DNA from 2 places in the Pseudomonas sp. NFX224 genome. Region 2 is predicted to be linked to the other one. Evidence: riboswitches for the same ligand, from Rfam matches in the RefSeq annotation. Region 2 holds a riboswitch; the other holds the start of a gene.
What was found. A riboswitch is a leader RNA that binds a small molecule or an ion and turns the genes downstream of it on or off. The one in region 2 is predicted to bind cobalamin.
Positions count from the first base shown of each region.

Region 1: linked by a shared signal. The riboswitch ahead of cobO (cob(I)yrinic acid a,c-diamide adenosyltransferase) and the one ahead of cobW (cobalamin biosynthesis protein CobW) in region 2 are both predicted to bind cobalamin.

Region 1 is NZ_CP183416.1:4,768,362-4,779,002, reverse strand. Features, by position in the region: gene cobD (threonine-phosphate decarboxylase CobD) at 1-903, opposite strand, end outside; gene cbiB (adenosylcobinamide-phosphate synthase CbiB) at 896-1,804, opposite strand; gene bluB (5,6-dimethylbenzimidazole synthase) at 1,801-2,451, opposite strand; gene ACNYC6_RS21885 (cobyrinate a,c-diamide synthase) at 2,448-3,755, opposite strand; gene cobO (cob(I)yrinic acid a,c-diamide adenosyltransferase) at 3,752-4,363, opposite strand; cobalamin riboswitch at 4,446-4,680, opposite strand; gene ACNYC6_RS21875 (hypothetical protein) at 4,833-5,417, shown strand; gene ACNYC6_RS21870 (PQQ-dependent sugar dehydrogenase) at 5,485-6,798, shown strand; gene ACNYC6_RS21865 (O-methyltransferase) at 6,803-7,456, opposite strand; gene ACNYC6_RS21860 (C40 family peptidase) at 7,475-8,011, opposite strand; gene ACNYC6_RS21855 (C40 family peptidase) at 8,178-8,825, opposite strand; gene hda (DnaA regulatory inactivator Hda) at 9,052-9,756, opposite strand; gene ACNYC6_RS21845 (AI-2E family transporter) at 9,954-10,641, opposite strand, start outside.
Region 2 is NZ_CP183416.1:411,400-422,040, forward strand. Features, by position in the region: gene cobN (cobaltochelatase subunit CobN) at 1-3,124, opposite strand, end outside; gene cobW (cobalamin biosynthesis protein CobW) at 3,128-4,198, opposite strand; cobalamin riboswitch at 4,297-4,509, opposite strand; cobalamin riboswitch at 4,747-4,972, shown strand; gene ACNYC6_RS01725 (CbtB domain-containing protein) at 5,093-5,287, shown strand; gene ACNYC6_RS01730 (CbtA family protein) at 5,299-6,012, shown strand; gene ACNYC6_RS01735 (cobalamin biosynthesis protein) at 6,009-6,422, shown strand; gene cobM (precorrin-4 C(11)-methyltransferase) at 6,506-7,252, shown strand; gene nfuA (Fe-S biogenesis protein NfuA) at 7,422-8,006, opposite strand; gene ACNYC6_RS01750 (fatty acid cis/trans isomerase) at 8,153-10,450, opposite strand; gene metH (methionine synthase) at 10,607-10,641, shown strand, end outside.

The DNA.
Region 1 (10,641 bases), 2.2 Mb from region 2:
GTTGTGCGCGAACAAGCGCAGCAGAATGCCGCGCCGAGCCATGAACTCATGCAATTCTTCGGCGCGCTCGGTGATCAGCCACTGGAACAGGGCACAGCCGCCCTGTGGCTGGAAACCGTGTTGCGCCAGCAATGACCCGAGGCGCTCGCTGGCTTCGTCGGCGCGAACCCGTTGCCGCCTATGCGCTTCGGTATCGCGCAGGCACGCCTGCCCCAACTCACGGGTCGGCCCGCTGACCGCCCACGGCCCCACCTGTTCGGCGAGCAACTTGAGCAGCTTGCGCTCGGCCAGTACGAATCCCAAACGCACACCGGCCAGACCGAAAAACTTGCCGAACGAACGCAGCACGATCAAACCAACCTGATGGGCAAACGGCGCCACACTCAAGTGCGGCGTGTTGTCCATGAACGCCTCGTCCACCACCAGCCAGCCACCGCGCTGCGCCAGTCGCGCATGCCAGTCCAGCAATCGGGTGGGAGTCAGGCTCAGGCCCGTGGGATTGTTCGGATTGACCACGACCAGCACGTCGAGGCTGTCGACGAAGAAATCGACCTCCTGCTCCAGCACTTCACGCACGATGTAGCCATTGCGGCGCCAGGCTTCGGCATGCTCGGCGTAACACGGCGACAGCACGCCGACTTTGCCGACACGACGCAAACGCGGCAGCAACTGGATGGCCATCTGCGAACCGGCCACCGGCAATGCCTGCAAGGTGCCGTAGTAATCACAGGCGGCCTGCTCCAGGCCATCATCGGTTTCCGGCAGCCGCGCCCAAGCCCGCAGCGGGATATCCGGAACCGGAAACGGCCAGGGCGCGAGGCCGCTGGACAGGTCAAGCCAATCGGCTTCCTCGATGCCGTATTCGAGCGCCGCCTTGCGCAACCGTCCACCGTGTTCAAGCATAAAATTCAGCTCCCACGCACAGAATCAGCAGCCATAACCATACCCCGCGCTGGACCAATTGCCAGCCACGGTCAATGGCGTCGGCATCCGCCGGCACGCCTTCGCCCAGTTGCGGACGTTGATGCAGTTCACCGTGATAAATCGCCGGTCCGCCCAATTCGACACCCAACGCACCGGCGCCCGCCGCCATCACCGGACCGGCATTCGGACTGTCCCAGGTCGGTCCCTGGGTGCGCCAGCATTTCATGGCCAGTCGGGTTTTGCCCAGCAACGCGTAGGTCAATGCCACCAGTCGCGCAGGAATGTAATTGAGGACGTCGTCGATCTTCGCTGCCGCCCAACCGAAGCGCTCGAAGCGTTCGTTGCGATAGCCCCACATCGCATCCAGCGTATTGCTCAAACGGTAGAGCACCACGCCCGGCGCACCCGCCACGGCAAACCAGAACAATGCGGCGAACACCGCGTCGCTACCGTTCTCCAGCACCGATTCGGTGGCGGCACGGGCGACTTCGGTTTCATCCAGCTCGCTGGTTTTGCGGCTGACCAGATAACTGACGCGTTTGCGTGCTTCTTCAAGATCGCCGCTGCGCAGGGCTTTCGCCACAGGCTCGACGTGTTCACCGAGGCTGCGCATGCCGAGGGCGCAATAGAGCGCGAGGATCTCGACGATCCAGCCCACGTAAGGTGCCCAGGAAAATGCCGTGGCGAGCAACGTCAGCGGCAACACCGCGATCACCCACGCCGTGACGCCATGACTGCGCCAGCCACGACCACCGCCGTTGAAACGTTGCTCGATGCGTTCGGCAAATTGGCCGAACGCCATCAGCGGATGCCAGCGTTTGGGTTCACCCAGCAACGCATCCAGCGCCACTGCGGCGACACTCAACAACGCCACACTCATTGACTCACTCCCCAAAAATTCTCGTACAACAATTCGCTCAGAGGGCGCGCCTGCGCCCAGCCTTCGAGCACCAGCATCGGCGCCGGATAGAATTCCTTGACCGGCCCCAGGCACAAAATGGCCAGTGGTTTGGCGCCGGATGGCAGGCCCAGCAAATCCGCGAGGGCTTGCGGTTCGAACAATGAAACCCAGCCCATGCCCAGCCCTTCTGCACGGGACGCCAGCCACAGGTTCTGGATCGCGCAGGACAACGAAGCCAGGTCCATTTCCGGCAATGTGCGGCGCCCGAAGATATGCCGCTCGCGATCATCCATCAGCGCGGCGACCAACACTTCCGCGCAGTCGTTGATGCCTTCGACTTTGAGCTGCATGAACTCGTCGGTGCGCTCGCCGAGGGCTTCGGCGGTGCGGATGCGCTCTTCTTCCACCAGCGCCTGGATCTTGCCGCGCAAACCGCGATCGCTGATGCGAATGAAGCGCCAGGGTTGCATCAGGCCGACACTCGGCGCCTGGTGCGCGGCTTCGAGCAGGCGCCGGAGCAATTCGGGCTCGACAGTGCCGCCGCTGAAGTGACGCATGTCGCGGCGTTCGGCGATGGCGCGGTAGACGGCTGCGCGGTCGTCTTCGGAGAAGGCGTTGTCTGTCATGACCTCATCGCTGGCGTAAACAACGCAGCAATCGCCGCTGGGTTGGACGGAAAATAAAAGTGCACATAAGAGGCCGTCATCCGCCCCTCGCGATAAACCGCCTCCGCCCCGCGCCCACCGTTAGGGCTCAAGCCTCGGGCAATCGGCGTCAGTTCGGTGGTGGTCAGCGAGTGGTGATAGGTGTGCCCGCGCAGCGAACCCTCCGGCAGTTCAACCGCTTGCAAGGCCAGCGCGGCGAGGCGTTTTTGCATCACCGCGTCACCGCTCAACAAACCCACCAGCTCTGCACGAGTGCCTTCGACATCCGTCAGCGAATCGAGCAGATAAAGCATGCCGCCACACTCGGCCAGCAATGGTTTGCCCGCTGCGTGGTGCGCGCGAATCGCGCTCAGCATGGAGGTGTTTTGCGAGAGGGCCACATGGTGCAATTCCGGATAACCACCCGGCAGATACAGGCTGTCTGCTTCCGGCAATTGTCCGTCGCGGATCGGCGAGAAAAACAGCAACTCGGCACCCATCGCCCGCAGCAAATCGAGACTGGCGCCATAAGTGAAGGCGAATGCTTCATCACGGGCCACGGCAATGCGCACGCCAGCCAACAGCGGTTCGGCGGCGATCACATCCGGCGCGGCGAACTGCACCGCTGGCGGCAACGCGACTTCGCAACTGCTGGCCAAGGCATCGGCCGCCGCGTCCAGACGCACATCGAGATCGTTCAACTCGCTGGCCTGCACCAGTCCGAGGTGGCGACTCGGCAATTCGATCCCGGTTTCCCGGGACAATGCGCCGTACCAACGCAGACCTTCAGTGAGGCTGCCTTCGAGCAATTGCGCATGACGCAGGGTGCCGACGCGATTGGCCAGCACACCAGCAAACGGCAAGTCCGGCTGATAACGCGCCAGCCCCAAAGCCAATGCGCCAAACGTCTGGGCCATGGCCGTGCCGTCGATCACGCCGAGTACCGGCACACCGAAATGACGCGCCAGATCAGCGCTGGACGGCGTACCGTCGAACAGTCCCATCACGCCTTCGATCAGAATCAGATCGGCTTCGCCCGCTGCCTCCCACAACAGACGACGACTTTCCTGCTCGCCGACCATCCACATGTCCAGTTGATAGACCGGCGCACCGCTGGCGCGCTCGAGGATCATCGGGTCGAGGAAGTCCGGGCCGCATTTGAAGACGCGCACCTTGCGCCCCTGATTGCGATGCAAACGGGCGAGCGCGGCGGTGACGGTGGTCTTGCCCTGACCGGAGGCCGGCGCGGCAATCAGTACCGCCGGGCAATGTCGAGGTTGATTCACAGCTCGACGCCTTTTTGCGCTTTGATGCCGGCCTGGAAGGCGTGCTTGATCATGCCCATCTCGGTGACGGTGTCAGCCAGTTCGATCATCTCCGGCTTGGCGCCGCGACCGGTGACCACCACGTGCTGCATGGGCGGGCGCGCCTGCAAATCGCTGAGCACTTGATCGAGATCGAGGTAACCGTGCTTGAGAGCGATGTTCAATTCATCCAGCACCACCAGGCCGATCGACGGATCGCGCAGCAGTTCCTGCGACACGGCCCAGGCGGCTTCAGCGGCAGCGATGTCGCGTTGGCGGTCCTGGGTCTCCCAGGTAAAGCCCTCGCCCATCACATGAAAACGCACCTGCTCCGGAAAGCGCCGGAAGAACAGTTCTTCGCCCGTGCTGTTGCGTCCCTTGATGAACTGCACCACGCCGCATTGCATGCCGTGGCCCATGGCGCGCGCGAGCATGCCGAACGCCGAGCTGCTCTTGCCCTTGCCGTTGCCGGTCAGCACCAGCAACAGGCCGCATTCGTTCGGGGAATTGGCGATACGTTCGTCGATCACGGCTTTTTTGCGCAGCATGCGCGCCAGATGACGTTCGTCACGATCAGGGGTATCAGTCATGGGGGAGCTCTCCGTTGAGGCAGGAATAACGGCGGGCAGGCACAAGAATAGATGGCAAGAAGCCTGGCATCGCCCACCGTGATGCCGCTTGGATGGATCAGGCCGGTCTCCGGGCTCATGAGCGGCGCTGGCCGGACTGCGTGCCTTCCCATGTCGACAGTCGACACAGTGGCGCAAGACGCAGTTTTCACTCATTTACCGTTGCGGGGGCAGCGCCGGGATCGCAGGGGCTTCATGGATTGAAGCGACCACTCACCGACTTCCCTGTTTCACTCTGTCGACCCAAGCCACAGAGCACCTGAAACAAGCCGCGAAGGTTAGAGGGTTGGGGGGGGAGCGTCAATTGAAGACGGGGCGCGCGAGTGAATAACTGCCGCCGATCAGCAATTTGACGTCAATCTTGTGCCACACTCCCAGCAGTGATATCAAAGAGCCACAATCTCACAACACAATAACAAGGGTGAGCCCCATGCAAGGCACGATCATCAGCAATCCGAAGCTCGAATTCCTGCGCCCGGTGCTGGAGCGCTGGTTTGACTGTATCGACCGCTACAACGCCGTGCGCGGCGATAACGAAACGCCCTACTGGCTCGACGAAAAGGCCAACCTCGGCCTGCTGTCCTGCGCTGCGTGGATGGCCGAGATGATCACCCTGCAACAATCGCCCACCCGCAAACAGATCGAAGAAGGCGAGCGCAACGCTCGCGCCGACCTGTTCATCGCCACCGCCGAAACACGCGCCTGGTTGCAGGCCACGCAACGCTGGCCGCGAGTCAACAGCTTGAACCTGACCCAGGCGCTGCACGACATCACCAGCGATGCCAAACGCATCAGCTACGCCAGCGACCTGAAACTCGGCTGCCTGTTCGTCGCACCGCAAAAACTCCAGCATGGCGCCACCCCGGAAGAACTGCAGGACATGGTCGACGATCTGCAAAAAGAGCACGCCTGTGCCGTGGCCTGGTATTTCCCCTATGCCTATCGCAAATTGCACAACGAAGCCGGCCACTATCACCCAGGCATTGCCGTTCTGCTCAAGGAGGCGCGCAACTGAAGGTTGAACCATCCTGCATCCACGCTTCTCTATGAATAAATCAAGGCACTCATAGGGAAGATCAGCCATGCGCACGTCTCAGCTCGTATTCGTTGTCGCTCTCGCCGGAGGGCTCGCCGCTTGCGGTGAAACCTCCAGCGTGCAAGTCTCCGACGGCACCGGTCCGTCACCCAAGTTGCCCGAACCCAACAAAACCCTGTTCCCGACGATGAACATCGCCCCGGCGATCGGCTGGCCGGACGGCGCGAAACCCGTCGCCGCCAGCGGCACGCAAGTGGCCGCGTTTGCCGAGGGCCTTGATCATCCACGCTGGTTATACGTGTTGCCCAATGGCGACGTACTGGTCGCCGAAACCAATGCACCGCCCAAACCCGATGACAATAAAGGCATCAAGGGCTGGATCACCAGGAAAGTCATGGGCCGCGCCGGAGCAGGCGTACCGAGCCCGAACCGCATCACGCTGCTGCGCGACACCAACCACGACGGCATTGCCGAAACCCGCACGGTATTCCTGGAAAACCTCAATTCGCCTTTCGGCATGACCCTGGTCGGCAATGACCTGTACGTCGCCGATACCGATCGACTGCTGCGTTTCCACTATGAAACCGGCGACACGACCATCAAGTCGCAGCCGATCAAAGTCGTCGACCTGCCGGGCGGAACGCTGAATCACCACTGGACCAAAAACGTCATCGTCAGCCAGGACGGCAGCAAGCTTTACGTGACCGTAGGCTCGAACAGCAACGTCGGCGAAAACGGCATGGATCAGGAAGAGGGACGCGCGGCGATCTGGGAAGTGGATCGCGCCACCGGTAACCACCGGATCTTCGCCTCAGGCTTGCGTAACCCCAACGGCATGGCCTGGGAACCGCAAAGCGGTGCGCTGTGGACGGCGGTCAACGAGCGCGACGAAATCGGCAGTGACCTGGTGCCGGACTACATCACCTCGGTCAAGGACGGCGGGTTTTATGGCTGGCCGTTCAGCTACTACGGCCAGCACGTCGACGTGCGCGTCGAACCGCAAAACCCCGACCTGGTGGCCAAGGCGATTGCGCCTGACTACGCCGTCGGGCCGCATACCGCGTCACTGGGCCTGACGTTTGCCGAAGGCAACACGCTGCCGGCGCAGTTCAAGGAAGGCGCATTCATCGGCCAGCACGGCTCCTGGAACCGCAAGCCGCACAGTGGCTACAAAGTGATTTTCGTACCGTTCAGCGCCGGCAAACCGGTCGGGCAACCCGTGGACGTGCTCACAGGTTTCCTCAATGAAGATGAAAAAGCCATGGGCCGGCCGGTGGGCGTGGTGATTGATCAGCAGGGAGATTTGCTGGTGGCCGATGATGTGGGAAACAAGGTTTGGCGAGTGTCGGCGATCAGGTGATGTGTCAGCGCTTACGACAAAGCGTCAACCCATCCCCCAACGGCAACAACGACAGGTCCACCCGCGCATCCTCCTTCAACGCTCGATTGAGCGCCTGAATCGCGCGGGTGTCTGCGCTATCTGGATTGTCCTCCAGCACCCGGCCGCTCCACAGCGTGTTATCGAACACCGCCAACCCACCGACCCGCAGCAACCGCAGCGCATGCTCCAGATAGGCGGGATAGTTGGCCTTGTCGGCATCGATGAACATCAGGTCGAACTGGCCTGGCTGGGCCAACTTGCCGAGGGTCTCCAGCGCTGGCGCCAGACGCAGATCGATTCGCCCGGCCAATCCGGCTTCCTGCCAGTAACGGCGGGCCGTGGCATTGTAATCGCCGGGAATGTCGCAGCAGATCAGCGAACCGTCATCCGGCAATGCCGCCGCCATGCACAGGGCGCTGTAACCGGTAAAGGTGCCGACCTCCAGCAACCGCCGGGCGCCGGTGAGTTTCACCAACAACGCCAGAAACTGCCCCTGCTCCGGCGCAATCTGCCAGCGCGCCATGGGCAGCGCCTGGGTTTCGTCGCGCAAACGCTTGAGCAGCGGTGTCTCGCGCAGGGACACGTCGAGCAGATATTGATACAGCGAATCGTCGAGATTGAGCGTGCGAGCGGTCATGACCACAACCTCTGGCTATTACGGATTGCGCGCCAGATGCTCCGGTTGCAGGACGCGTTTGGCGCTCAGGTAGGCTTTCTGCCAATACGCCTTGGACAAGCTGTCGAGCTTGACCGTGCCGCCCGTGGCTGGCGCATGGACGAAACGACCTTCGCCGACGTAGATGCCAGCATGGCTGACCTGGGAACCGCCATTGGTGGCGAAGAACACCAGGTCACCCGTTTGCAGGCCTTCCTTACCGACGTTGGCCGCTTGCATGGAAATCATTTCACGGGTTGTGCGCGGCAGGGAAATGCCAGTGACATCACGGTACACGTAGCCGATCAGCCCACTGCAATCGAACCCCGAATCCGGCGTGTTGCCGCCCCAGCGATAAGGCGTGCCGACCAGGCCCAACGCGCGAAACAACACATCTTCCGCTTCAGGCGAAAAGGCTTGGGATGGACCGAATACGATGGGGGCGCGAACCACCGGCGCTGGCGGCGGTGTGTGACTGGCGCAAGCGCTGAGCAGCGCTGCGAGGAACATGATTGCGAGGCGGGCCGACGTCGACATAAGCAGAGCATCCTGATCTGGCTGCGGCTTTTTTCTGCTGGGGACGCAGAAAAGAAAACCGCCTGCGCAGTACGCAGGCGGTTTGCCATCATTGATAGATCAGAATTCTAGCGCTTATCAGGCAAACTTCAAGTAAGACTTTAAGTTAACCTTACAAACTGTCCGCTTACTTGCGTGCGGTGACGATCGGAGAAGCGCCTGGAGCCATGGCGAGTGCGCGCTTGGCTTCGATGAAGGTCTTGCTCCAGTAGCTGTCGCCCAAGCTGTCGATCCGCACACCACCGCTGCGGCGGCTGCTGGAATGGATGAACTGGTTGTCACCCAGGTAGATCCCGGCGTGACTGACGCGACCGCGACGGCCATTGGTTGCGAAAAACAGCAGATCACCCGGCTCAAGCTTGCTGCGCGAGACCAGCGGTGCGTCGACGTTGATCATTTCGCGGGTGGAGCGCGGCAGGTTCATGCCGGCTTCCTCACGGAACAGATAACCGATGAAACCGCTGCAATCGAAACCGGCTTCAGAGGTGCCGCCGAAACGGTAACGGGTACCGATCAGGGACATGCCGCGTTCGAGGATGCTGTCGGCCAGAACCGGTAGCTGGTAGGACTTGCCGTCGGAAAAGGCGGCCAGTTCTTTTTCGGTGGCCACTTCTTCCTGGTAAAGAGAGTCTTGATAACGAACGGAAGACTGGGCGGTAACCGAGTTTTGAGCCTGCTGTTGTTGCGCTTGCTGCGACACTGGAGAGTGGGCAGCGCAACCGAACAGCAGGGTAACGAGTGCGAGAGGCACGAGGGGTGCAAAGCGATTTAGCATGGGCACGACCGTGGCTGATAGTTGTAAAGAAGCCGAGACTATGCCCGCTATCAACCTCATTTGCAAATTCAATCGATCTTTTTGTGACTTCTCGGTTTCTCGTTTACATCTAAGCGCTTAAGCCCATTTTGATCGTTCGCGCAGCCTGCACATTGCAGGAAAGCGGATTTTCTGGCGCCTGAAATATGCTTTAAACCGTTGCACACCCCGAATTTGCCCGGCTCAGCTACCAGCCCAGGGTTTCTTTCAGGAAGGGGATAGTCAGCTTGCGCTGCGCTTGAAGGGAGGCCTGATCGAGCTGTTCAAGCAACTCGAAAAGCGCACTCATGCTGCGGGTGCCGCGAGTCAGAATGAAATGCCCGACTTCATCCGTCAGGTGCAGGCCACGACGGGATGCGCGCAGTTGCAGGGCACGCAATTTGTCTTCGTCGGAGAGCGGGCGCATCTGGAAGATCAGCGCCAGGGTCAGGCGGGATTTGAGGTCCGCCAGTTTCACCGGCAACTCACGCGGAGAGGTCGACGCGGCAATCAGCAAACGCCGACCGCTGTCGCGCAGACGATTGAACAGATGGAACAGCGCCTCTTCCCAATCCGCCTTGCCTGCCACTGCATGCAAGTCATCGAGGCAAACCAGTTCGTACTGTTCAAGGTTGTCGAGGATTTCGATGCCGCGATCCATCAACTCGGCCAGCGGCAGATACACCGCCGGCTCCCCCATCTGTTCGAAACGCAGGCAAGCGGCCTGCAACAGATGCGTGCGCCCTACCCCATGCTTGCCCCAGAGGTATATCAGGCTTTCGGTCCACCCGGCGTCGGCTTCGCACAGCCGCTCGACATAGCCGAGTGCAGCGGCATTGGCGCCTGGGTAGTAGTTGATAAAGGTGGCGTCGTCACGCAGACGCACACCTAGGGGCAGCTGAATCGGTTTCATGCTGACTGAACAGTTCCAAAGGAACCGTTAGTGGCCTCTGTGTAAAGTTTGCGAAGTTTATACCCGTGAAGCCGACCGCACAATGCGACAGACCACAAGCAAAATCAAAGGTTTGCGTTGACGCTCCGGTTTTATGACAGTTTCTTTGGCGCTGCGGGTGGCAACCCGGCATCAATTCGGGTTGCCTGCGTAGCAGTCTAAAGCTCCGGCTCGTCAACACCGCTGTAGATATCTGAATCCTTATACAAATCATGAACATGACGCACCAGCACCATGATCACCGCCGCCACCGGCAACGCCAGCAAAACACCGGTAAAACCGAACAACTCACCGCCGGCGAGAATCGCGAAGATCACCGCCACCGGGTGCAGCCCGATGCGATCCCCGACCAGTAACGGCGTCAGCACCATCCCCTCAAGCGCCTGACCGACCATGAACACTGCGACGATACCCGCCATCGGATACAGATCGCCGCCGAACTGGAACAGGCCAGCAATCAATGCCGCGCCAATGCCGATGACAAACCCCATGTACGGCACGATCGCCGCCAGACCGGCAATCAGGCCAATCAACAGACCCAATTCCAACCCCACCAGCATCAGGCCCGCAGCGTAGATCACGCCCAGCGCCAGCATCACCAATAATTGTCCGCGAACGAACGCCCCCAGCACTTCATGGCACTCACCGGCCAGCATCACTGCCCGTTCTTCGCGATCACGGGGCAGCAGGCTGCGGATCTTGGCCATCATCAGGTCCCAATCGCGCAGCAGGTAAAAACTCACCACCGGAATCAGCACCAGGTTCGCCAGCCAGGCAATCAGCGCCAGGCCCGATGCCGTGGCTTGAGTCAGCACCACGCCGACAATGTCCGTGGTTTGCCCCATG
Region 2 (10,641 bases):
AGATCCGCCAACCGGCCTGACGCTTTGCAGCCTCTTCATCGAGACCCGATTGCAGCAGCACTTCTCGTTCGGCGCGGACCTTGGCTGCCAACGGATTGAGGTCGTCCGGCTCATCCAGCGCGGCGACGGCTTGTACAGCGGCGTCGAACAAACGGATCAGATTGGCAAAAGCGTCACGGAAGAAACCCGACACTCGCAAAGTGACATCGACTCGCGGGCGGTCGAGCAGGCTCAGCGGCAGAATTTCAAAGTCGTCGACCCGCTGACTACCAGTGGCCCACACCGGACGCACACCCATCAATGCCATGGCCTGGGCGATGTCGTCGCCGCCGGTGCGCATGGTCGCCGTGCCCCAGACCGACAGGCCGAGCTGGCGCAAATGATCGCCGTGATCCTGCAAGTGCCGTTCAAGAATCAGGTTGGCCGACTGGAAACCGATGCGCCAAGCCGTGGTGGTCGGCAGGTTGCGCACGTCCACCGAATAGAAGTTGCGCCCGGTGGGCAGCACATCTAGACGACCGCGACTCGGTGCGCCGCTGGGCCCGGCCGGGACGAAACGACCGTGCAAAGCGTCGAGCAGACCGCGCATTTCTGCCGGGCCGCAGGCATCGAGGCGCGGTGCAATGACATCGCGCAGGCTGTCGAAGATGGCTTGGACTTCAACCCAATCTGCTCCCGAGGGTGTGCCAGTCGACATCAACGCGGCTGACGCTCCATCGCGAGCAGGCCCACTCCCACAGGGGTCATTCAGGGTCTGCGAGATCAGTTGTGCGGCGAACAGCTCAAGGCGTTCTCGGGTATCGCCGGCCGTACGCCATACCTCATCACTGACCATTAACAACGCGCCTGGTCGCGGCCCGGTCCACGTCTCGGCCAACGCACAATCCAGCGGATCGAACCCCAGGGCAAACGCCTTGGCCATCGCACGCAGCAAACTCGATTGCGCCCCGCGTCCATCGCCGCGCGGAATGCGCAAGAGCGCGAGCAAGGTATCGAGGCGCAAGCGACCGACCGGCGACTCGCCAAACACATGCAAGCCGTCGCGGATTTGCGATTCCTTCAAGTCGCACAGGTAAGTGTCCAGGCGCGGCAACCAAATCGTCGCATCGGCGTCGCTATCGAGCTTTTCGTCCAGTTGCAGTTCGCGGTCGATGTGGGTATCGCGCACCAGTTGCAGGATGTCGCGCTGCAATTCCCGGGCGCGGCGCGGATCGAGCAGTTGTGCTTCGTAATACTCGTCGGCCAATAGCTCTAGATTGCGCAGCGGACCGTAGGTTTCGGCGCGGGTCAGCGCCGGCATCAGGTGATCGATGATCACTGCCTGGGTGCGGCGCTTGGCCTGAGCACCCTCGCCCGGGTCGTTGACGATGAATGGGTAAATATTCGGCAGCGGACCGAGCAACGCATCCGGCCAGCAATGCTCGGACAACCCGACACCTTTGCCCGGCAGCCATTCAAGGTTGCCGTGCTTGCCGACATGGATCACGCCGTGAGCGCCGTAGGTGTTGCGCAGCCAGAAATAAAACGCCAGATAGCCGTGGGGCGGCACCAGGTCCGGGTCGTGATACACCGCGCTCGGGTCCACTTGATAACCGCGCGCCGGCTGAATGCCGACGAAGGTCAGGCCGAAACGCAGACCGGCGATCATCATCCGCCCGCCGCGACACATCGGATCGCTTTCAGGCGCGCCCCAACGCTCCAGCACCGCTGCGCGATTGACTTCGGGCAACGCAGTGAACATTGTCAGGTACTCATCCATTGCCAGGCTCTGCTGGCACGGACGCTGGTCGATCGTGTCCAGGTCATTGCTGACACCGCCGAGCAGTTGCTGGATCAATGCGGTGCCGCTGTACGGCAAGTCGGCTGGCAATGGATACCCTTCGGCGTGCAGCGCCCGCAGGATGTTCAACGCCGCAGCCGGCGTGTCGAGACCGACACCGTTGCCGATACGACCGTCGCGAGTCGGGTAGTTGGCAAGGATCAGCGCCACGCGTTTTTCTGCGTTGGGCAGGCGCGCCAGATCGATCCAGCGTCGCGCCAGTTCGGCGACAAAATCCATGCGCTCCGGTTGTGGCCGATAACAAACCACATCGGACTGACTGCGCTCGCTGCGCCATGCCAGATCCTTGAAGCTGATCGGTCGGCTGATGATCCGCCCGTCCAGTTCCGGCAACGCAATGTGCATCGCCAGATCACGCGGGCCGAGGCCTTGTTCACTGGCGCGCCAACCCGGTTCGTTGTCCTGGGCGCAAATTGCCTGAATCACCGGGATATTACGGCGAAACGGTCGTAAATGCGGCGCTTCCGGGCTGGATTGGGCGAAACCAGTGGTATTCAGAATCACCCCCGCTTCGACTTCATCCAGCCAATCCTCGACCACCGAAAGGCAGCCGGGCTCCTTCAAACTGGCCAGCGCAATTGGCAACGGGTTCAATCCCGCCGCCTGCAAGCGCTGGCAGAAAACATCGATGAATCCGGTATTCGCCGCCTGCAAGTGCGAGCGGTAGAACAAGACTGCCGCCACCGGTTGACCGGCCTGCCAGTCGACTTGCCAATCCTGCAGTGTTGCGGGGCTTTTATCGGGATGGTAGATCGCCGTGCGTGGCAGGGTTTGCGGCTCGGTCCAAACATAATCCCGCGCCAGCCAACGGTTGGCCAGACAGCGGAAGAAATCCAGAGCGTTGCCCATGCCGCCTTGACGCAGATACTGCCAGAGCCGGTCGCGATCATCGACGCCGACGGTGCTCAGGTCACTGAGCTCCGGGTCGGGACGATCATCCCCCGGCACCAGAATCAGTTGCACCCCTTGTTGCGACAACTCGACCAACCGCTCGACGCCATAGCGCCAATAGGCAATGCCGCCGTGCAGCGAGATCAGAATCACCTTGGCGTGACGCAGCACTTCATCGACATACAAGTCGACCGAGGCATGGTTCTGCACCTGCATCGGGTTGGCCAGACGTACGCTGGGGTAATCGTCGGGCAACTGCTGCGCCGCTTCGGCGAGCAGCGCCAGGCTGGAGTCGCCGCTGCACAGGATCACCAGCTCGGCGGGGGTTTGGCCAAGGTCGGCGATGTTGTCATCCGACACGAAGCCGCCGGGCTGGGTCCTGAGCAGGTGCATGGGTTACACGCTGAGCGCGGCGCGCAATTGCGCTTCGAGCAGTGCGGCGTCCAGTGCCTGGCCGATCAACACCAGACGGGTGACACGCGGCTCTTCGGCGCCCCACTGACGGTCGAAGTGTTTGTCGAAACGCGTGCCCACACCCTGAATCAGCAGGCGCATCGGTTTGTTCGGGATGGCGGCGAAACCTTTGACGCGCAAGATGCCGTGTTGCACCACCAGTTGGGTCAACGCGTCCATCAGCAGGCTTTCGTCGGCTTGCGGCAATTCGATGGAGATCGAATCGAAGGCATCGTGATCGTGGTCGTCGTGATCGTCATCACCGTCATGGTGGTGATCGTGGTGGCTGTGACGGCTGTCGATGTGCTCTTCGGAACCGGCGCCGAGGCCGATCAGCACGTCCAGTGGCAGGCGACCGCTGCTGGCTTCGATGACTTTCACCGCTGGCGGCAATTCTTCAGCGACTTCCAGGCGCACGCGGGCCAGGTCTTCCGGGCTGATCAGGTCGGCCTTGTTGAGGATCACCAGGTCGGCGCTGGACAGTTGGTCGGCGAACAGCTCGTGCAGCGGCGATTCGTGGTCCAGGTTCGGGTCGAGTTTGCGCTGGGCGTCGACCTGATCCGGGAACGCGGCGAAGGTGCCGGCGGCTACGGCCGGGCTGTCGACCACGGTGATCACCGCGTCGACGGTGCAGGCGCTGCGGATTTCCGGCCATTGGAAGGCTTGCACCAAGGGTTTTGGCAGGGCCAAACCGGAGGTTTCGATCAGGATGTGATCGAGATCGCCACGACGGGCGACCAGTTCGCGCATCACCGGGAAGAATTCTTCCTGGACGGTGCAGCACAGGCAGCCGTTGGCCAGTTCATAAACGCGGCCGCTGGCTTCTTCTTCGGTGCAACCGATGGAGCACTGCTTGAGGATTTCACCGTCGATGCCCAGCTCGCCGAACTCGTTGACGATCACCGCGATGCGGCGGCCCTGGGCGTTGTCGAGCATGTGCCGCAGCAAGGTGGTTTTGCCCGAGCCGAGGAAGCCGGTAACGATGGTGACGGGAAGTTTGGCCAGTGTTTTCATCGGATGCCCTTTGGCAAGGTGGCGGGCATACGGGACGAGTACCGGCAACGCACCTGCGCGCCGGAAGCGTTCGCCACCGGATCACCCCGCCCGGTTGTAGTGAGAATCTGTATCGAGGCAGGTCTCCTGGCTGACGGTGTGCCAGTCGTTCGACTGGCGTTTGCTGCGCCTTCCCGCGGGCTCAAGGGTTGAGCGTGCAGTGGCGTGGCAGCGAACATCACCGTTCACAGTTGCGGGGGCAGCCGCGGCATTGACCGCGTTCCCTTCTTAGCTTCGACAAACGCCGAAGAACCTCGAAAGCGCAAGGCTACGCATGGTATTGGGGCGGGTCAATGTCCGCAGGTTGATTGCGATCCTCTGTGGCGAGGGAGCTTGCTCCCGTTCGGCGGCGAAGCCGTCGCAAATCAGGAGTGCAGATTTTACCTGGATAATGGTAAGAGGGGTCGCTTCGCAACCCAGCGGGAGCAAGCTCCCTCGCCACAATTGGTTTGTGTAGACCCTTAAATGCGAACCCTTGCCAATTGACGCCCAACCCCTGCCCATGCTCTCCTACACACCTTGTTACGGGTGCCCTTCACAGGGTGAAACGGGAAACCGGTGAATCATGTGCTTTACTCAAAGCCATGTCAGTCCGGTGCTGCCCCCGCAACGGTAAGCGAGTGAAGCGTCAGATCCACTGTGCCAACCAGGCATGGGAAGGTGATGCTTGCAGGATCAGGCTCAGGCCTGCGCCCCTCGCGAGCCCGGAGACCGGCCCGCAACACAAAGTGAAAACACAATCACTGAATGACAAACCCGCGGTGGGCGGGCGCTGTTCGAATCTCTGCGCGCCCGTTCGTGCGGAGACTCTGCATGCGCTTTTGATTCCCCGCTGACAGACCAGAGGGAAACGCCATGTCGATCATCAGCAGCACCGGCCACAGCAGCTCTTCCAGCGCCACCACAACCCTGACTCAACGCCTGACCGCCGCCGTTTGCGCGTCGATCCTCGGCGCGTGCCTGGTGTACTTCGCCGGTTTCTCGCACATTGAAGCGGTGCACAACGCTGCTCACGATACCCGCCACAGCTCCGCATTCCCGTGCCATTGAGACCTGCCGACATGATCAAGCGTATTGCGCAAACCGCAGGTTTCACCGGGCTGCTCGCTGCCCTGCTGTTGACCCTGCTGCAAAGTTTCTGGGTGTCGCCGCTGATTTTGCAGGCCGAGACCTACGAGAAATCCGAACCGGCCGCTGTTGAAGTCCACGAACATGCCCACGCCGAGGGCGCTGCCGCCGCTCACACCCACGATGCCGAAGCCTGGGAGCCGGAAGACGGCTGGCAGCGCGTGCTGTCGACCACTGGCGGCAATCTGGTGGTGGCGGTCGGTTTCGCACTGATGCTCGCTGGCCTCTACACCCTGCGCGCACCGACCAAAACCTCTCAGGGCCTGCTCTGGGGCCTGGCCGGTTATGCGACCTTCGTGCTGGCGCCGACCCTCGGCCTGCCGCCTGAACTGCCAGGCACCGCTGCTGCCGATCTGGCGCAGCGGCAGTTCTGGTGGATCGGCACTGCCGCGTCCACCGCTGTCGGCATCGCCCTGATCGTGTTCAGCCGCCACTGGCTGATGAAAGTCCTTGGCGCGGCGATCATCGCCGTTCCCCATGTGATTGGCGCCCCGCAACCGGAAGTGCATTCGATGCTCGCGCCGGAAGCACTCGAAGCCCAATTCAAAATCGCTTCGCAGCTGACCAACGTGGCGTTCTGGCTGGCCTTGGGCCTGATCAGCGCCTGGTTGTTCCGCCGCAAAAGCGATGGTCAATACCACGCATGACTGATGTCAGCACAGCGCCGACCCTGGTGGTCGGCCTGGGCTGCCAGCGCGGCTGCCCCGTCAATACGTTGCGGGCGCTGCTGGATCAGGCGTTGCAAGCGCATCGAATCGGGCTGGATCAAATCAAGGCTTTGGCCAGTATCGACTTGAAGCGTGATGAACCGGCGCTGATGGAATTGGCCGCGCAACTGGCGCTGCCACTGATGTATTTCAGCAGCGAACAACTGGCCGGTTATCAGCCACAACTCAGTCACCATTCCGAGATCGCATTCGAGCGCACCGGATGCTATGGCGTGGCGGAAAGCGCCGCCCTGGCCCTGGCCGAACAACTGGCCAATGCACCGGCAAAGCTGCTGATCCCGCGACAGAAATATGCCCAGGCCACGCTGGCATTGGCCAGCGCCGCATAAAATCCCCGATAATCCGCGCATTCGATCATGAGCAATCTTCATCTGAAGCCTTGCGCAGACCCTTTTTCCCACAGGAACCGACGATGACCGTCTACTTCATTGGCGCAGGTCCCGGCGACCCGGAACTGATTACCGTCAAAGGCCAACGGCTGATTCGCAGCTGCCCGGTGATCATCTATGCCGGCTCACTGGTGCCCGCTGCAGTGCTTGAAGGCCATCACGCCGAAACGGTGGTCAACAGCGCCGAACTGCACCTGGAACAGATCATTGAATTGATCAAGACCGCCCACGCCAACGGCCAGGATGTGGCGCGGGTGCATTCCGGCGATCCGAGCCTGTATGGCGCTATCGGCGAACAGATTCGCTACTTGCGCGAGCTCGGCATTCCGTTCGAAATCATCCCCGGCGTCACCGCAACCGCGGCCTGTGCGGCACTGTTGGGCGCCGAATTGACGTTACCGGACATCTCCCAAAGCGTGATCCTGACCCGCTACGCCGACAAAACCGCAATGCCGCCGGGCGAGGAGTTTTCCAGTCTGGCGCAGCATGGCGCGACCATGGCGATTCATTTGGGGGTTAATCACCTGACGAAGATTGTCGAGGAACTGCTGCCGTATTACGGCGCGGATTGCCCAATTGCAGTGGTGCACCGGGCGACCTGGCCGGATCAGGATTGGGTGGTCGGGACGCTGGCGGACATTGCCGCGAAGGTTGAAGCCAAGGGCTTCCGTCGTACGGCGTTGATTCTGGTGGGTCGGGTGCTGGGCAGCGACCATTTCAGCGAATCGTCGCTGTATCGCGCAGGGCATGCGCATCTTTATAGGCCCTGAAGCACCTGTGGCGAGGGAGCTTGCTCCCGCTGGACCGCGAAGCGGTCCCAATATCAGCTAACACATTCATCACGGGAAAATGCATTGGCTGACTTTGTGATGGCTATGCCATCAAGCGGGAGCAAGCTCCCTCGCCACAGCGCCGTTTTTTCATTTCGCAGCGAACACCTTAGTAGTAGGCGTTTTCTTTCTGCGTGTGGTCGGTCACGTCGCGAACACCCTTGAGCTCGGGGATGCGCTCGAGCAAGGTGCGCTCAATGCCTTCCTTCAAGGTGACGTCTGCCTGGCCGCAGCCCTGGCAACCGCCGCCGAATTGCAGAACGGCGATGCCGTCTTCAACGACGTCGATCAGGCTGACCTGACCGCCGTGGCTGGCCAGCCCCGGGTTGATCTCGGTTTGCAGGTAATAATTGATGCGCTCGTTGACCGGGCTGTCGGCGTTGACCATCGGCACTTTGGCGTTTGGAGCCTTGATGGTCAGCTGGCCGCCCATGCGGTCGGTGGCGTAATCGACAACCGCGTCGTCCAGGAAGGCTTCGCTGAAGTGATCGATGTAAGCGGTGAAGCTTTTCAGCCCCAGCGCCGTGTCTTCAGGTTTTTCTTCGCCCGGCTTGCAGTAGGCAATGCAGGTTTCTGCATACTGGGTGCCAGGCTGGGTGATAAAGACGCGGATGCCGATGCCCGGGGTGTTCTGCTTGGAGAGCAGATCAGCCAGGTAATCGTGGGCGGCGTCGGTGATGGTAATAGCGGTCATGGAAACTCCTCGCAGGCTTGGGCGCAGTTTACGCCAATCATCGCCGCGGACAAAGTCCTAGTATTTTTGTCGGGAAAAGAAACACTGATTTCCCCTGGTTTTTTGCAGGAGCGAGCCGGCTCGCTCCTGCAGGGGTCGGCGATCACTCAAAGGTTTTCGTAGCGATTCATGTCCAGCACGCCCTCTTCCACCGGCTCGGCCTCATGGATGTAGCGGCTCAAGTCATGAAAATACCGCCAGAACTGTGGATGACTGCGACGGATCCCCCAACGTTCGACGATTTTCTCGAAACGGTGCGCGTCCTTCGCATTTTCCATCGCATCCACAAACGCCGGGACTTGATCGGCCGGGATGTTGAACATGAAGTTCGGGTAACTGCTGAGTACGCCGGGGAAAATGGTGAGAGTATCCAGCCCCGGCTGATAACGCAGCGATTCGCCGAGCAGGAATGCCACGTTACTGTGCGCGCGGTTGCGCAACAGGCTGTAGACCACACGCTGCCCGCTCGCGGTTTCGATACGCAGCATCGTGGCTTCCGGCAGTTGATCGATGACCCTGAGCCCGGCAGCCGGACGCGCCGTGAGCGTGCTCAAGGCTTGCTCGGCATTCTGCAAGGCAGGGTCGATGTTCGGTCGCGAACAATACGCGCCGTCGCAGCGATTGATCGGATCAGGCTTGGCGTTGAGCTCACCGTAACGCGCCAGCAACTGCATGGCGAAGTCGCGTTTGGGGTCTTTTTCATTGAGCTTCAGCGCGGTCGGCTTGTCGTCGTCGATGGCTTCATAGTCCAACCACATCTTGAATTTGCCGCTGTTCTGGTACCAGTCGTCGAGGTAATCGTCTCGTGAATCGGCCGGCATCAGGCGCAGGAAATTCTGCTCGGCGCCATTGCGGATCAGGTCGAAATACAGGCGTGTCTGGGCTTGATGGGAGACGTTGCCGTACACGTCGAAATTCACCGCCAACTGATAATACGTGCGCTCCAGCAAGGGGTAGTCGAACAGCCACATGGTCTGCGGCACCTCGCCGATCAAGCCTTTGGTCACGGCGGCGCTGTCGAAATGGCGGAAAATACTCAGCAGCGCATTGTCGTTACCCGCCCACAGCGTCGACCAACTCGGTGCCGGCTCATCGGCGTAGCTGTCCCGGCGCAAGGCCTCGTATTCGTTACGTTTGTCGCGGTAATCGTGCCAAAGGGTCAGGACGCTGCCGACATCATCGTTCTGCCCCGGCATCGCCAGTAACGGCGTGGCCTGGCCGCGATAGTTCGGGTCGGTGATATAGAGGTCGTGTTCCGGCGCCTGGAACATTGCCCAGAAGTTATCGCGGATCACGTCCGTGGCGATCTGCCCCCGACACACGGGGCCGCGAATAAAGGTGCGCACGAAGTATTCGGCGTTATCGAGCATGAACTGGTAACGCGCCTGGGCCGGGATGGCTTCGAACGTGGAAAACGGATTGGCCCGACGTTCAGGCCCATAACCCGGCAAGGCGCTGACCTGCCAATTGCCGTTGTAGAACAGGCTTTTGACCCGCGCCATTTTCGCCGCGCTCAGCGCATAGGTGATGTGTGTCTTGTGCACGATCGCACCCTGGACCGGCCACAAGCGGTAATAGAACTGCGTGCCCGGATCGTCGTTCGGGCGACGGGTGTTGATCACGTCGATGGGCTGGCCGGTCGGCGTGCGCGAACGCACCCACTGGAAGAAATGCCCCGGTTCACCGTCCTTGAAATAAATGTGCGCGAGGAACCAGTGTTCGAACAGCCAGCGCCCCACCAGACTTTGCCGGGCGCCCGGTGCGTTGAGCAGGTTCTCCCATTGCACCACTTGCAATGCTTCTTGTGCGCTCGGCACCAGGCCTTGCTCGTCAATTGGCGCACCAGATGCCAGCCAGCGTTGCAGCGTCTGGTATTGCTGATCGGTCAGGCCGGTGACCGCCAGCGGCATGCCTTCTTTCGGATGAGCGTTGGCATAGCTGTCGAACTCAGCAGGCACGGCGCACAGGTTGTCGCGGTTCAGGCCCAGGACGATGTCTTCGGGCAGCTTGGCATTAGGTTGCAGCGGCACGCTGTGGCCCAGTTCAAGCATTCGCGCCATCAGTGCAGCCTGGCTGCCCTGGGCGTCGAGTACCGAATAAAAGCCCTTTTGCTGCCAGGCCCGCTTGCCGGTAGCGTCATAAAACAACCGGGTCGGCGCAACCGCCTGAGCGCGATCACCGTCGTACACCGGGATTTTCGTTGCGCCGCGTGCCGCGCCTTCGCCGCTGCCCAGATTGAGCTGACAGGCGGCGTCGTTGCAGGCGTGGCAGGCCACACATTTTTCGGTGAAGATCGGCTGAATATCGCGGGTGTAGGAGATTGCAGGGGACATCGCCGGACTCTGCGCGACCGCGCCCCAGCTTAAAAACATCAACACACTGCTGATGACGACGCGATACGACATGTCCCTGGTCCCGATCCTTTGAAAAACGCCGAGATTCTACCGGTCTGACGCCGGCACCAACATGAGCGATATTCATGCAAAACCCGAACATGCTCTAAAAGCGTACAGGTTTGCTATTATCCCGGCCCTTCGTCATGGCCTTACCGAGTAGTCCAAATGTCCGATCGCAGTGTTCGCCTTCAAGCTCTCAA